One region of the Pseudomonas sp. zfem002 genome, then DNA from elsewhere that is predicted to be linked to it. Evidence: predicted binding sites of a transcription regulator. Region 1 holds the regulator's gene; each other region holds the start of a gene.
What was found. Region 1 encodes sigma-54, which starts transcription at its own class of promoters, with help from an activator protein. Its sites were predicted from a motif close to ANTGGCATNNANNTTGCTNT; they were not measured.
Positions count from the first base shown of each region.

Region 2: a site for sigma-54 is predicted at 2,829-2,848, ahead of RTI28_RS00995 (flagellar basal body rod protein FlgF). Genes of this name have one in related genera too.
Region 3: a site for sigma-54 is predicted at 2,476-2,495, ahead of RTI28_RS09665 (circularly permuted type 2 ATP-grasp protein). Genes of this name have one in related genera too.

Region 1 is NZ_JAVYJH010000002.1:119,110-124,114, forward strand. It holds gene RTI28_RS03840 (KdsC family phosphatase) at 1-300, shown strand, start outside; gene lptC (LPS export ABC transporter periplasmic protein LptC) at 309-881, shown strand; gene lptA (lipopolysaccharide transport periplasmic protein LptA) at 868-1,395, shown strand; gene lptB (LPS export ABC transporter ATP-binding protein) at 1,395-2,120, shown strand; gene RTI28_RS03860 (RNA polymerase factor sigma-54) at 2,299-3,792, shown strand; gene hpf (ribosome hibernation-promoting factor, HPF/YfiA family) at 3,874-4,182, shown strand; gene ptsN (PTS IIA-like nitrogen regulatory protein PtsN) at 4,195-4,659, shown strand; gene rapZ (RNase adapter RapZ) at 4,662-5,005, shown strand, end outside.
Region 2 is NZ_JAVYJH010000001.1:225,081-230,085, forward strand. It holds gene flgC (flagellar basal body rod protein FlgC) at 1-222, shown strand, start outside; gene flgD (flagellar hook assembly protein FlgD) at 239-970, shown strand; gene flgE (flagellar hook protein FlgE) at 998-2,329, shown strand; gene RTI28_RS00990 (hypothetical protein) at 2,402-2,587, shown strand; gene RTI28_RS00995 (flagellar basal body rod protein FlgF) at 2,906-3,646, shown strand; gene flgG (flagellar basal-body rod protein FlgG) at 3,692-4,477, shown strand; gene flgH (flagellar basal body L-ring protein FlgH) at 4,526-5,005, shown strand, end outside.
Region 3 is NZ_JAVYJH010000005.1:191,860-196,864, forward strand. It holds gene RTI28_RS09650 (LTA synthase family protein) at 1-1,430, shown strand, start outside; gene RTI28_RS09655 (hypothetical protein) at 1,585-1,821, shown strand; gene RTI28_RS09660 (ribonuclease E inhibitor RraB) at 1,994-2,323, shown strand; gene RTI28_RS09665 (circularly permuted type 2 ATP-grasp protein) at 2,528-3,937, shown strand; gene RTI28_RS09670 (alpha-E domain-containing protein) at 3,941-4,891, shown strand; gene RTI28_RS09675 (transglutaminase family protein) at 4,888-5,005, shown strand, end outside.

The DNA of each region.
Region 1 (5,005 bases):
CTCGGCATCCCGCACCTGTACCAGGGCCGCGAGGACAAACTGGTGGTGCTGGACGAGCTTCTCGCCCAGCTCGGCCTAAGCTACGAAGAAGTCGCCTACCTGGGTGACGACCTGCCCGACCTGCCGGTGATCCGCCGGGTCGGCCTGGGGATGGCGGTCGCCAACGCTGCGGCGTTCGTCCGCGAGCACGCCCATGGCGTGACCCAGGCCCGCGGCGGAGAAGGCGCAGCCCGCGAATTCTGCGAGCTGATCCTGCAAGCCCAGGGCAACCTGGAAGCGGCAAACGCCCACTACCTGTAGAGCACGTCATGTTCAGCAAGAAGATCCGCCTGATTGCGCTGTTCGGCGCAATCGCCGCGTTGTTCGCGGCCATTGGCTACTGGAACATCAGTCCCGAGCGCTTCCTCGACCAGCCGGTTTCCCAGGTCGACGAAAGTGCCATCGACTACTACGCGATCAACGCCCACAGTGTGCAGTTCCTGCCCGACGGCAAGATGCAGTACGAGATGACCGCCGACAAGGTCGAGCACCTCAAGGCCAGCGAAGTCACCCTGCTGACCAAGCCGGACCTGCAGATGTACCGCGGCACGACTTTCCCCTGGCACGTGCAGAGCGAGCGCGGCGAGGTCAACCCCGATGGCACCGAGGTCGAGCTGATCGATTCGGTCCGGGTCGCGCGTACCGATGAACAGAACCGCACCACCATCATCACTTCCAGCCGCATGACGGTATTCCCGCAGAAGCAATATGCGCAAACCGAGCAAGACGTTAGAATCGACGGCGCCGGTGGCGTGACTACGGGCAAGGGAATGAAAGCGTATTTGAAAGACGGCAGGATGGACCTGCTGTCCAACGTAAGAGGACAGTATGAGGCTCGTTAAAACCCTCCCTTTTTTGCTCAGCCTGAGCGCAGCACTGGGAAGCGTGAATGCCTGGGCCCTGCCTACCGATCGCGACCAGCCCGTACGCATCCAGGCCGACCAAGCCCAGATGGACGACAAGAACAAGGTCGCCACCTACACCGGTGACGTGATCATCACCCAGGGCTCGATGATGATCAAAGGCAACGTCGTGACCATCACCCTGAACCAGGCTGGTGACATCGATACCGCAACCTCTGTGGGCAAGCCGGCTTATTTCGAACAGCAGCAGGACGCCGCCAAGCCGGACAAGATGCAGGGCTACGCCAAGCAGATCCAGTACCAGGCGGGCCGTGACCTCATCGTGCTGACCGACCAGGCCAAGGTGGTCAACGCCGGCAACACCACCGAAGGCGAGAAGATCGTCTACAACTCCAAGACCCAGGTCGCTACTGCCGGTCGCGGCGGCAAGGACATCCAGACACCACGTCAGCGTATCGACATGGTGATCCAGCCGAAGAAGAAGGCCGAGTAATGGCAACTCTCAAAGCCCAGCATCTGGCCAAGAGCTACAAGAGCCGGCAAGTCGTGCGTGACGTCAGCCTGTCCATCGACAGCGGCCAGATCGTCGGCCTGCTGGGGCCCAACGGCGCCGGCAAGACCACCTGCTTCTACATGATCGTCGGCCTGGTCCAGGCCGATCAGGGCCGCGTCCTGATCGACGACCTGGACGTCAGCCACCAGCCGATGCACGGTCGCGCCCGCGCCGGCATCGGCTATCTGCCGCAGGAAGCGTCGATCTTCCGCAAGCTGTCGGTGGCCGACAACATCATGGCCATCCTGGAAACCCGCAAGGACCTCGATCGCGATGGGCGCCGCAAGGAGCTGGAAAGCCTGCTGCAGGAATTCCACATCAGCCACATCCGCGACAACCTAGGCATGAGTCTGTCCGGTGGCGAGCGTCGCCGCGTGGAAATCGCCCGCGCCCTGGCGACCGCACCAAAGTTCATCCTGCTCGACGAACCCTTTGCCGGTGTCGACCCGATTTCGGTCGGCGACATCAAGCAGATCATCCACCACCTGAAGGCCAAGGGCATCGGCGTTCTGATCACCGACCACAACGTCCGTGAGACCCTGGATATCTGCGAAACCGCTTACATCGTCAACGATGGTCAACTGATCGCCGAAGGCGACTCGGAAACCATCCTGGCCAACCAGTTGGTGAAAGAGGTGTACCTCGGCCACGAGTTCCGCTTGTAGGTTCGAGGTCGTTGGAATGACCGGGCGCTGGCCTTAAGCCACTATTCGCGGCTTAATTGTTACAGCGCTCTAGGCAAACGCTACAATTTCAGGCATATATCTTGCTTAAAATTGGCGCCCCGCGTCCGTGTAGTAGATGGCGCATGCGCGCCGGCGAATAAGGTGTTAAGCCCCAGCCATGAAACCATCGCTCGTCCTAAGAATGGGCCAGCAACTGACGATGACCCCGCAGTTGCAACAGGCCATACGTCTGCTCCAGCTTTCCACGCTGGACCTGCAGCAGGAAATCCAGGAAGCCCTGGAGTCCAACCCGATGCTCGAACGTCAGGAAGAAGGCGACGACTTCGACAACAGCGACCCCATGGCCGACAACGCCGAGAGCAAGCCGGTCGCGGAAACGCAGGAAAGCAGCTTCGAACAGTCCGCACCGAGTGCGGAGAACCTCGAAGAAGGCGAATGGAACGAGCGCATCCCCAACGAACTGCCGGTCGACACTGCCTGGGAAGACATCTACCAGACCAGCGCCAGCAGCCTGCCCAGCAATGACGACGACGAGTGGGACTTCACCACCCGCACCTCGGCGGGCGAGAGCCTGCAGAGCCACCTGCTCTGGCAACTGAACCTGGCGCCGATGTCGGACACCGACCGGCTGATCGCCGTCACCCTGATCGACTGCATCAACAACCAGGGCTACCTCGACGAAACCCTGGAAGAAATCTGCGACTCCTTCGATCCCGAACTGGATATCGAGCTGGACGAGATCGAAGCCGTCCTGCACCGCATCCAGCAGTTCGAACCCGCCGGCATCGGCGCGCGCAACCTCGGCGAATGCCTGCTGCTGCAACTGCGTCAGCTGCCCGCCAATACGCCGTGGATGGGCGAAGCACAGCGCCTGGTCAGCGACTACATCGACCTGCTCGGCAGCCGTGACTACAGCCAGCTGATGCGCCGCATGAAGCTCAAGGAAGACGAACTGCGCCAGGTCATCGAACTGGTGCAGAGCCTCAATCCGCGCCCTGGCTCGCAGATCGAATCCAGCGAGCCCGAATACGTGGTTCCCGACGTGATCGTGCGCAAGGACAACGAGCGCTGGCTGGTGGAACTCAACCAGGAAGCAGTACCGCGCCTGCGGGTCAACCCGCAGTACGCCGGTTTCGTCCGCCGCGCCGACACCAGCGCCGACAACACCTTCATGCGCAACCAGTTGCAGGAAGCGCGCTGGTTCATCAAGAGCCTGCAGAGCCGTAACGAAACCCTGATGAAGGTGGCGACCCAGATCGTCGAGCACCAGCGCGGTTTCCTCGACCATGGCGACGAGGCCATGAAGCCGCTGGTCCTGCACGACATCGCCGAGGCGGTGGGCATGCACGAATCGACCATCTCCCGGGTGACCACGCAGAAATACATGCACACGCCCCGCGGAATCTATGAGCTGAAGTACTTTTTCTCCAGCCATGTGAGCACCTCCGAAGGGGGGGAATGCTCCTCCACCGCTATCCGCGCGATCATCAAGAAACTGGTTGCCGCGGAAAATCAGAAAAAGCCATTGAGTGACAGCAAGATCGCTGGTTTACTGGAGGCACAAGGCATCCAGGTAGCACGTCGCACCGTCGCCAAGTACCGCGAGTCGCTCGGCATCGCACCCTCGAGTGAACGCAAGCGATTGATGTGACAGTTCCTGAGATGTGCCATCGCAATTCAGTGGCAGGCGCAACACCTGCCTCTTTATGCACGGCAACAAAGGAGAAGCAGTATGCAAGTCAACATCAGTGGACAACATGTAGAAGTCACTCCACCGCTTCGTGAATATGTCGAATCGAAGCTGAAGCGTCTGGAGGGTCATTTCGACAGGATCACCAACGTGCAGGTCATCATGAAGGTCGAGAAACTCCAGCAGAAAGTGGAGGCGACCTTGCAGATTCCGGGTGGTGAAGTGGTTGCGAATGCCGAAGACGCCGACATGTATGCCGCCATCGACTCCTTGACCGACAAGCTCGACCGCCAACTGAAAAAACACAAGGAAAAACAGCAAAGTCTGCTGCAAGGTGCAGCGGCACGCTGATCCCCCTCATCCATGATCCGACTTGAATCCATCCTGACCCCCGGCCGTTCCCTGGTGAACGTGCCGGGCGGCAGTAAAAAGCGCGTACTCGAACAGATCGCCAACCTGATCGGCCAGGAAGTCCCCGAGCTGGACACCCAGGACGTATTCAAAAGCCTGATCGACCGGGAAAAACTCGGCTCGACGGGTTTCGGCAACGGCATCGCCATTCCCCACTGCCGCCTCAAGGGCTGCAACAGTCCAATCAGCGCGCTGCTGCATCTGGACGCCCCCATCGATTTCGACGCCATCGACGGCGCCCCGGTAGACCTGCTGTTCGTCCTGCTGGTACCGGAAGCCGCCACCGATGCGCACCTTGAGCTGCTGCGCCAGATCGCCAGCATGCTTGACCGCAAGGACGTGCGTGACCGACTGCGCGCCGCCCCGAGCAGCACCGCCCTTTACCAGGTTGTCCTGGACGAGCAGAACGGAAGCTGACCATGCGCCTGATCATTGTCAGCGGCCGTTCCGGATCCGGCAAAAGCACCGCCCTCGATGTCCTGGAAGACAATGGTTTCTACTGTATCGACAACCTCCCCGCCGGCCTGTTGCCGCAGTTGGCGGAGAGCGCGCTGATCAACACCGAATTGCTGCAACCGCGGGTCGCGGTGTCGATCGACGCCCGCAACCTGCCCAGCCACCTGACGCGCTTCCCGGAATTGCTCGACGAAGCCCGCGCACGGCACATCCAGTGCGATGTCCTGTATCTGGATGCAGACGAAGAAACCCTGCTCAAGCGTTTTTCCGAAACCCGTCGACGCCACCCGCTGACCAACCAGGACCG
Region 2 (5,005 bases), on a different contig from region 1:
GTGCAGGTACTCGGCGTGGTCGAGGACCAGAGCAACCTCGAGGCGCGCTACGAGCCGAATCACCCGGCGGCGAACAAGGACGGCTACGTCTACTACCCGAACGTCAACGTGGTCGAGGAAATGGCCGACATGATCTCGGCCAGCCGCTCGTTCCAGACCAACGCCGAGTTGATGAACACGGCCAAGACCATGATGCAGAAAGTACTGACCCTGGGTCAGTGATTGAGGGACCGAGCCAATGGCCAGTGTCAACGATACGACCTCCGCAACGAACCTCAACGACGTCATCAAGGCGTCCGGGGTCAAGAAAACTTCCACCACCGACCAGACCAGTGTCGCGTCGTCCACCAACAGCAAGACCGGCGGCAAGACGCTGGGCAAGGATGCGTTCCTGCAGCTGCTGGTAACCCAGATGCAGCACCAGAACCCGCTGGATCCGCAGGACAACAGCGAGTTCGTCGCCCAGCTGGCGCAATTCAGCAGCCTCGAAGGCATCACCACGCTGAACGAGTCGGTCACCGCGATTTCCGGCAACTACAAATCGTCCCAGGCCCTGCAGGCCTCGTCGCTGGTCGGTCGCTCGGTGATCGCCCAGACCGACAAGGCGGTGGTCGACACCACCAAGAGCATGACCGGTTCGGTGGTCGTGCCGCAGTCGGTGAGCAGCGCCACCGTGACCATCAAGGACAAGGACGGCAACGTCGTGCGTACCCTGCAGTTGGGTGAGCAGAAGGCCGGCAATGCGTCCTTCGTCTGGGACGGCAAGAACGAGAAGGGCGAGGTGCTGTCGCCAGGTACCTACACGTTCAAGGCCACCACCAAGGTCGATGGCAAGGAGGCGGAAATGTACACCTTGCTGCCAGCCACGGTGAGCAGCGTCACCATCAGTCAGACAGGGGGCGAGATGATGCTCAATCTCGCCGGTCAGGGCAGCGTCGCGCTGTCCAAAGTGCAAACCATCGGTATATAGAGCCGGCTAACGGCACAGGAGTGAAAGATGTCCTTCAATATCGGCCTTAGCGGTCTCTATGCGGCAAACAAGCAACTGGACGTGACCGGCAACAACATCGCCAACGTTGCCACCAACGGCTTCAAATCGTCCCGTGCGGAATTCCAGGACGTGTACTCGGCGAGCAAGCTGGGCGTGGGCAGCAAGACCGTCGGCAACGGCGTGAGTCTGGCGGCGATTTCCCAGCAGTTCGGCCAGGGTGACGTGAACAACACCGGCAACGTGCTGGACATGGCGATCCAGGGTCAGGGCTTCTTCGTGCTCAGCGACAACGGCTCGCTCAGCTACACCCGTGCCGGTGCTTTCCAGACCAGCAAGGACAGCTATGTCGTCACCTCCGACGGCCTGCGCCTGCAGGGCTATGCCGCCGACGAAAACGGCAAGATCCTGACGTCCAGCCTGACCGACCTCAAGATCGATACCCTGTCGCAGCCGCCGAAGCCCACCAGCCTGGTCACCCAGGGCATCAACCTGAACTCCGAGGCCACCCCGATTGCGTTGCCGACCGCGACGCCGCCAGGCCCGACCTTCGTGCCGACCGACGAAACCACCTACACCAAGAAGTTCTCGACCGAGATCTACGATACCCAGGGCAACAAGCACACCCTGGAGCAGTACTATCGCAAGACCGACCAGAACACCTGGACCATGTACTCCCTGATCGACGGGCGCAACCCGCAGAACCCGGCCAGCACCACGCCGCTGGTGGGTACCATGACCTTCAAGTCCGACGGCAGCATCAACACCATGACTGGTACGGTGGCTCCGGATGACAGCTTCTCCGTGGTCAACAACGTCTTCACCGTGAAGGGCTGGATTCCGGCGACCTACAACGCCACGACCGGTACCTGGGGTTCCAACGGTTCCGCCGCCAACCCCGCCGGTGTGCGTCTGGACATGAGTTCGACCACCTCCTACAACACCGATACCGCGCGCCTGCCGCCAACCCAGGACGGTTATGCCACCGGCCTGCTGTCCAGCCTGAGCATCGACTCCACCGGCGTAATGTTCGCCAGCTTCAGCAACCAGCAGTCCCGTGCCATCGGCCAGGTGGCGATCGCCAGCTTCGCCAACGAGCAGGGCCTGGAGCAGCAGGGCGGTACCCGCTGGAAGCAGACCTTCGCCTCGGGTAGCCCGGGCATCGACACGCCGAAGACCGGCACCCTGGGTTCGATCTCGTCCAACTCCCTGGAAGAGTCCAACGTCAACCTGACCCAGGAACTGGTCGAGCTGGTCAAGGCGCAGTCCAACTACCAGGCCAACGCCAAGACCATTTCCACCCAGAGCTCCATCATGCAGACCATCATCCAGATGACCTGATGCTGGCCGGGTAGCGTGAAGGCGAGCCCCTTCCCGTTTCGGGCGGGGGCTCGTCGTTTGAGTGAGGTGAAAATGAAGCGACTGATGGCTGGGGTGTTGCTCGGAGCGGTGCTGGCGGGCCAGGCTGCGGCGGCCATGGCGCCGTGGTTTCGCTGGGAAAGCCAGGTCGACGGGCGTCTGGTGTGCTCGCAGCATTCGCCGGGGGAGGGCTGGAAGCGCTTTGCCGGGCCGTTCAACAATGCCGGCTGCCGACCCTGATCTCCTGGATGTTCTTCCGGGTCTCATCGCGGGCAACGCCCGCTCCCACGGGGTTTGGAGTCGCCGCGGACCTTGTGGGAGCGGGCGTTGCCCGCGATGAGGTCCGAAAGGCAGACGAAAGGGCGGGATCTTGCCGCCACCGGCAAAGCCACCGCCGATAATTTGTCTTCTCCCTCTGCTACAGCCTTCCCAAAAACCGGAAAAGTCCCGAAAACACGGGCCTTTTCCCGGTTGTTCAAAAACTGGATCGAAAATTGCTTTCATCGCACGACAGCAGCGGTGAACGGCAAGTGTTCGCCAGCGCAGCGGAGGATGACTGTGGACAAGATGCTTTACGTGGCCATGACCGGCGCCAGCCAGAACGCGCTGGCGCAGAAGGCCCACGCCAACAACCTGGCGAACATTTCCACCAGTGGTTTCCAGCGCGACCTCGAACAGGCGCGCTCGATGCCGGTATTCGGTGACAGCTTTCCGGCGCGGGCCTATGCCATGACCGAGCGCCCGGCGACCGACTTCACCCCCGGTGCGCTGCAGGAAACCGGTCGCGACCTGGATATCGCCGTGGGTGGCGACGGCTTCATCGCCGTGCAGGCGCCCGACGGCAGCGAAGCCTATGTGCGCACCGCCAGTCTGAACATTGACGCGGTCGGCGTACTGCGCGCCGGCAACGGCATGCCGGTGATGGGCAACGGCGGCCCGATCGCCGTGCCACCGGAGCAGAAGGTCGAAGTCGGCCAGGACGGCACCATCACCATCCGCGCCATGGGCGAAGGCCCGCGGGTGATGGCCGAGGTCGATCGCATCAAGCTGGTCAACCCCGACCTGAAGAACATGACCAAGGGCCTCGACGGCCTGATCCACACCAAGAGCGGCCAGCCCGCCGACGCCGATGCCAACGTGCAGGTGGTGTCCGGTTTCCTCGAGGCCAGCAACGTCAACGCCGTGGAAGAGATGACCTCGGTGCTGGCCCTGGCCCGGCAATTCGAATTGCACGTCAAGATGATGAACACGGCCAAGGAAGGCGACGAAGCCATGGCTCGGGTTTTGCAAATCAGCTAACGATACAGGCGTAGCGCCGTAAAACAGGCGTACCAGGAGAACAGCATGCTTCCGGCTCTTTGGGTCAGTAAAACCGGTCTGTCCGCCCAGGACACCAACCTGACCGTCATTTCCAACAACCTGGCCAACGTTTCGACCACCGGCTTCAAGCGTGATCGCGCCGAATTCCAGGACCTGCTCTACCAGGTGAAACGCCAGCCAGGCGCCCAGTCGACCCAGGACAGCGAACTGCCGTCGGGTCTGCAGGTGGGTACCGGTGTGCGCATCGTCGGCACCCAGAAGAACTTCATGACCGGCAGCCTGCAGACCACCGAGAACCCGCTGGACATGGCGGTCAACGGTCGTGGCTTCTTCCAGGTACTGCAACCGGACGGCACTGTTTCCTACACCCGTGACGGTACCTTCCACCTGAACTCCGATGGCCAGATCGTCACCGCCAACGGCTTCGCCCTGGAGCCGGCCATCGTCGTGCCGCCGGACGCGCAGACCTTCACCGTCGGCCAGGACGGCACCGTGTCGATCACCACCGCCGGCAACCCGGCCGCGCAGATCATCGGCAACATCCAGACCGCCGACTTCATCAACCCGGCCGGCCTGCAGTCCCTGGGTGGCAACCTGTTCCTGGAAACCGCCGCCAGCGGCGCGCCGCAGATCGGCACCCCGGGCCTGAACGGCTTCGGTACCACCATGCAGCAGACCCTGGAGAACTCCAACGTCAGCACCGTGGAAGAACTGGTCAACATGATCACCACCCAGCGTGCCTACGAGATGAACTCCAAGGTGATCTCCACCGCCGACAGCATGCTCCAGTACGTTACCCAGAACCTGTAATTGACGTGGGCAAAGTCGTTTTCACCGTTACACCGTGAGGTCAGAGTCATGAGCCGTTTGTTGTCCGTTTTCGCCCTGGGGGGGGCGGTGTTGCTGGCAGGTTGCGTCGCGCCGACGCCCAAGCCCAACGATCCGTACTACGCGCCGGTACTGCCGCGTACGCCCCTGCCGGCGGCCGCCAACAACGGCTCGATCTACCAGGCGGGGTTCGAGCAGAACATGTACGGTGACCGCAAGGCATTCCGGGTCGGTGACATCATCACCATCACCCTGAACGAGCGCACCCAGGCCAGCAAGAACGCGGGCTCGCAGGTGGCCAAGGACAGCAACGCCAATATCGGCCTGACCTCGCTGTTCGGTTCGAGCCTGACCACCAACAACCCGATCGGCGGCAACGACCTGAGCCTCAGTGCCGGCTACAGCGGCGAGCGGGCGACCAAGGGCGACAGCAAGGCGGCCCAGGGCAACACCCTGACCGGCTCGATCACGGTGACCGTGGCCGACGTGCTGCCCAACGGCATCATCGCC
Region 3 (5,005 bases), on a different contig from region 1:
CCCTGCGCCAGGGCCCGCCGATGCGCTGGGGGGATGCCTTCACCACCGATTCCAACTTCGTCAACCAGCTCGGCCTGAACGGCACCCTGACCCTGATCGACGCCGCCAAGAGCCGCATGTCCGAGGACCGCGACAATATCTGGAAGTCGACCCTCGATCCGCAGGTGGCGCAGCAGACCGTGCGCGACATGCTGCTGACCCCGCACGACACGCTGGTCGATGCCGACAGCGCCGCCGTGCGCCGTGACTTCAACCCGCCGGCGCAGAACACCCTGCCGATCAAGAACGTGGTGGTGATCCTCATGGAAAGCTTCGCTGGCCACTCCGTGGGCGCGCTGGGTGCCGAGGGCAACATCACCCCGTACTTCGACAAGCTGGCCGAAGAAGGCCTGCTGTTCGAGCGCTTCTTCTCCAACGGCACCCATACCCACCAGGGCATGTTCGCCACCATGGCCTGCTTCCCCAACCTGCCGGGCTTCGAATACCTGATGCAGACCCCGGAAGGCGGTCACAAGCTGTCCGGCCTGCCGGCGCTGCTCAGTGCCCGCGACTATGACGACGTCTACGTCTACAACGGTGATTTCGCCTGGGACAACCAGTCCGGCTTCTTCGGCAACCAGGGCATGACCACCTTCATCGGCCGCAACGACTTCGTCAATCCGGTGTTCTCCGACCCGACCTGGGGCGTGTCCGACCAGGACATGTTCGACCGCGGTGCCCAGGAGCTGGCGCACAATTACGGCAAGAAACCGTTCTATGCCCTGCTGCAGACCCTGTCCAACCACACGCCATACGCATTGCCGAAGAACCTGCCGGTGGAGCCGGTGACCGGCCACGGTCGTCTGGACGAGCACCTGACCGCGATGCGCTACTCCGACTGGGCCCTGGGCCAGTTCTTCGAGAAGGCGCGCAAGGAGCCGTACTTCAAGGAAACCCTGTTCGTCATCGTCGGCGACCACGGTTTCGGCAACAACCAGCAGGTCACCGAGATGGACCTCGGCCGTTTCAACGTGCCGATGCTGCTGATCGCTCCGGGCATCCAGGAGAAATTCGGCAAGCGCAGCGATGTCGTCGGTACCCAGATCGACATCGTGCCGACCATCATGGGCCGCCTGGGCGGTGAAACCCGTCACCAGTGCTGGGGCCGCGACCTGCTCAACCTGCCGGAAGGCGACCAGGGCATCGGCATGGTCAAGCCGTCGGGCAGCGACCAGAACGTGTTCCTGATCCAGGGCGACCACATTCTCATCGAGTCCAAGGAAGCCGCGCCGATCGTGTATCGCTACAAACTCGGTCGCGAGTTCAGCGCCGAGCGCGTCGATGACGCCGAGAAGGCGCTGATGGTGAAGAAACTCGAGTCGTTCATCCAGACCGCGACCAAGAGCCTGATGGACAACACCGCCGGTGTGGTCCACGGCATTCCGGAGTGACCGGCTGACGCTGTTGCAGACCCCTCGGACCCCGGCTTGCCGGGGTCTTTTTTTCCCGCGGCGCCGTCCATGCGGCTGGAACGATGTCCTCTGCCAGGGGTCAACGGGAAGTAGGCTGGACATACCCCGTATTTCCGTTCGAGGACTACGCCAGATGAAAGAGTGGGAAATCACCTTCGTGGACCAGAAAGGCGAGCGCACCTCGCTGTTCTTCGCCTGTGCCAACCGCCCGAGCATCGAAGAGGCCGCGCGGCGAGTACGCGGTCACCTGTTCCCGGTCATGGATGAACTCGACCTCAATGACTTCCAGGACCGCGCCGACTGCCCCACCGCCAAGTGGCTGAAGGAGCAGAGCGGTGTGGAAATCACCGCGATCACCGAACGAACCTGAATCGTCTCAGCTGGCGATGTGCCAAGCCTGACGCTACGCTGCAAACAGGGTCGCGCTTTTCGGCGCCGGCCTTTGCCGTCGTTACACCCGCTCGAGAACCCCGCCCGCCAACGGCGCAAGGGGTTGGTGCGAATGCACCGAAAGTCTATCCATCGCATGAGGAGGACGATTCATGAGCAACCTGTACGAAGACATCAGCAGCACCGTACTGCGCCGCATGAAAGAAGGCGGCTTCGACTTCACGCAAATCCACCCCATCGAGTTTTACGCGGTATTCCCGGACGAGGAGCGGGCGCGCAGGGCTGCGGGCAAGTTTCGTGGCGAGTCGCTGTGCGCCCTGGTGCATGAAAGCGACGAAGGCTGGCAACTGGAACTGAGCAAGATCATGTACGCCACCCATGGCGGGATCGGTGAATTCGAACAGGATTTCGAAGCGGTCATCCGACCATTGGGGGGCGAGGCCCAGGGCTGGGGAGTCAAGCAGGAGCGTCCCCTGGCCTGAACCATTGTCCGGGGTTGCGGCCGACGCCGCCCCGGGCCCATCGGCGCTTCGCAATGAAGCGTGTGCTCCAAGGCGAGGGGCGTGGCTGCACAACTCTGGTGCGGCATCTTTCCAAGACTATTCCAACTCCTTGATTGAAAAGGTTTTATGCCGCTGGCACGGGCTTTGCGACGCTGCCTGGGCACGGGTGACAAGGAGTTCGGCATGATTCGCAGATTCTATGATGAGATGTACGCCGCCGACGGTCAGCTCCGTCCGCATTACCGGGAATTCGCCCGCTGGCTGGCGCAGACGCCGCCCGAACTGCTGGCGCAGCGCCGCCGCGAGGCCGACCTGCTGTTCCACCGCGCCGGTATCACCTTCACCCTGTACGGCGACGAACAGGGCACCGAGCGCCTGATTCCCTTCGACACCATTCCCCGGGCCATTCCCGCCAGCGAGTGGCGGGTGGTGGAGCGCGGCTGTATCCAGCGGGTCAAGGCCCTGAATCTGTTTCTCGCCGACCTGTATCACGACCAGCGGATCATCCGCGCCGGGATCATTCCCGCCGAGCAGGTCCTGGCCAATGACCAGTACCAGCTGGCGATGCAGGGCCTGAGCCTGCACCGCGATCTCTATGCACACATTTCCGGCGTCGATCTGGTGCGCGATGGCGACGGTACCTACTACGTCCTCGAAGACAACCTGCGCACCCCCAGCGGTGTCAGCTACATGCTCGAAGACCGCAAGATGATGATGCGCCTGTTCCCGGAGCTGTTCGCCGCGCAGCGCATCGCGCCCATCGATCACTACCCGAACCTGCTCCTCGACACCCTGAAGAGCGCCAGTCCGCTGGACGATCCCAGTGTCGTGGTGCTGACGCCGGGACGTTTCAACAGCGCCTTCTTCGAACATGCCTTCCTCGCCCGGGAGATGGGCGTGGAACTGGTGGAAGGCGCCGACCTGTTCGTGCGCGACGAACGGGTGTTCATGCGCACCACCGGCGGACCGAAGCCGGTGGACGTGATCTACCGCCGCCTCGACGACGCCTACCTCGATCCGTTGGCGTTCAACCCGGAATCCATGCTGGGCGTGCCGGGCCTGCTGTCCGCCTACCGCTGCGGCAACGTGGTGCTGGCCAACGCCATCGGCACCGGCGTGGCCGATGACAAGTCGGTCTATCCCTATGTCACCGACATGATCCGCTTCTACCTCGACGAGGAGCCGATCCTGAAGAACGTGCCGACCTGGCAATGCCGCAATCCCGCCGAACTGTCCCATGTGCTGGCCAACCTGCCGCAGCTGGTGGTCAAGGAAACCCAGGGCTCCGGTGGCTACGGCATGCTGGTCGGACCCGCTTCGACCCAGGCCGAGATCGCCGCCTTCGCCGAGCGCATCAAGGCCCGTCCGGCGGCCTATATCGCCCAGCCGACGCTGTCGCTGTCGACCTGCCCGACCTTCGTCGAGAACGGCATTGCGCCGCGGCATATCGACTTGCGCCCGTTCGTCCTTTCCGGTCGCGAAACCCGCGTGGTGCCTGGCGGCCTGACCCGGGTGGCGCTGCGCGAGGGCTCGCTGGTGGTGAACTCGTCCCAGGGGGGCGGTACCAAGGACACCTGGGTGGTGGAGGACTGAACCATGCTCAGCAGAACCGCTTCCGACCTGTACTGGATGTCGCGCTATCTGGAGCGCGCGGAAAACCTCGCGCGGATGCTCGACGTCAGCTATTCGCTGTCGCTGATGCCCCAGGACGGGCAGGGCGATGGCCTCGACGAGATGACCCTGGCCCTGCGCATCACCGGCACCCTGGACGACTACCTGGCCCGTCATGGCCAGTTGCATGCCGAGCGCCTGCTGCACTTCTTCGCGCTCGACCCGGACAACCCGGCGAGCATCTACAGTTGCCTCGGCGCGGCGCGGGCCTGTGCCCATGCGGTGCGCGGCAAGATCACCGCCGACATGTGGGAGAACATCAACGCCACCTGGCTGGAGATCCGCGGCATCGCCGAGCAGGGCCTCGGTCGCTATGGCATGAGCCGCTTCTGCGAATGGATCAAGGAGCGTTCGCACCTGTTTCGCGGCGCCACCTACGGCACCATCATGCGCAACGATGCGTTCCGCTTCATCCGCCTGGGCATCTTCATCGAACGGGCCGACAACACCCTGCGCCTGCTCGATGCGCGCTACGAGATGTTCGGCGAGGCGGCGGAGACCGTCAGCGACAGTTCCGCCCGCGGTTATTACCAGTGGAGTGCATTGCTCCGCGCCCTGTCCTCGTTCGAGGCGTATACCGAGATCTACCGCGACGCCCCCACCGCGCAGCAGGTGGCCGAACTGCTGCTCCTGCGTGCCGATGTGCCCCGTTCCCTGCGCGCCTGCACCGAGGAAATCGACCAGATCCTCGCCAGCCTGCCCGGCAGCAATGGCCGACCGGCGCAGCGGCTGGCGGCGGAGGTGGATGCGCGCCTGCGCTACACCGGCATCGACGAAGTCCTCGCCCATGGGCTGCATCCCTGGTTGAACCAGTACATTCCGCTGGTGCGCGAACTGGGCAATGCCATTCACAGCGCTTATCTGGAGCTCGTATGAGACTGACCATCAGCCACGAAACCGCCTACCACTACGAAGACCAGGTGCGCACCAGCATCCAGTACCTGCGCCTGACACCGCCGGACAACCAGCGCCAGCAGGTGCTGCAATGGC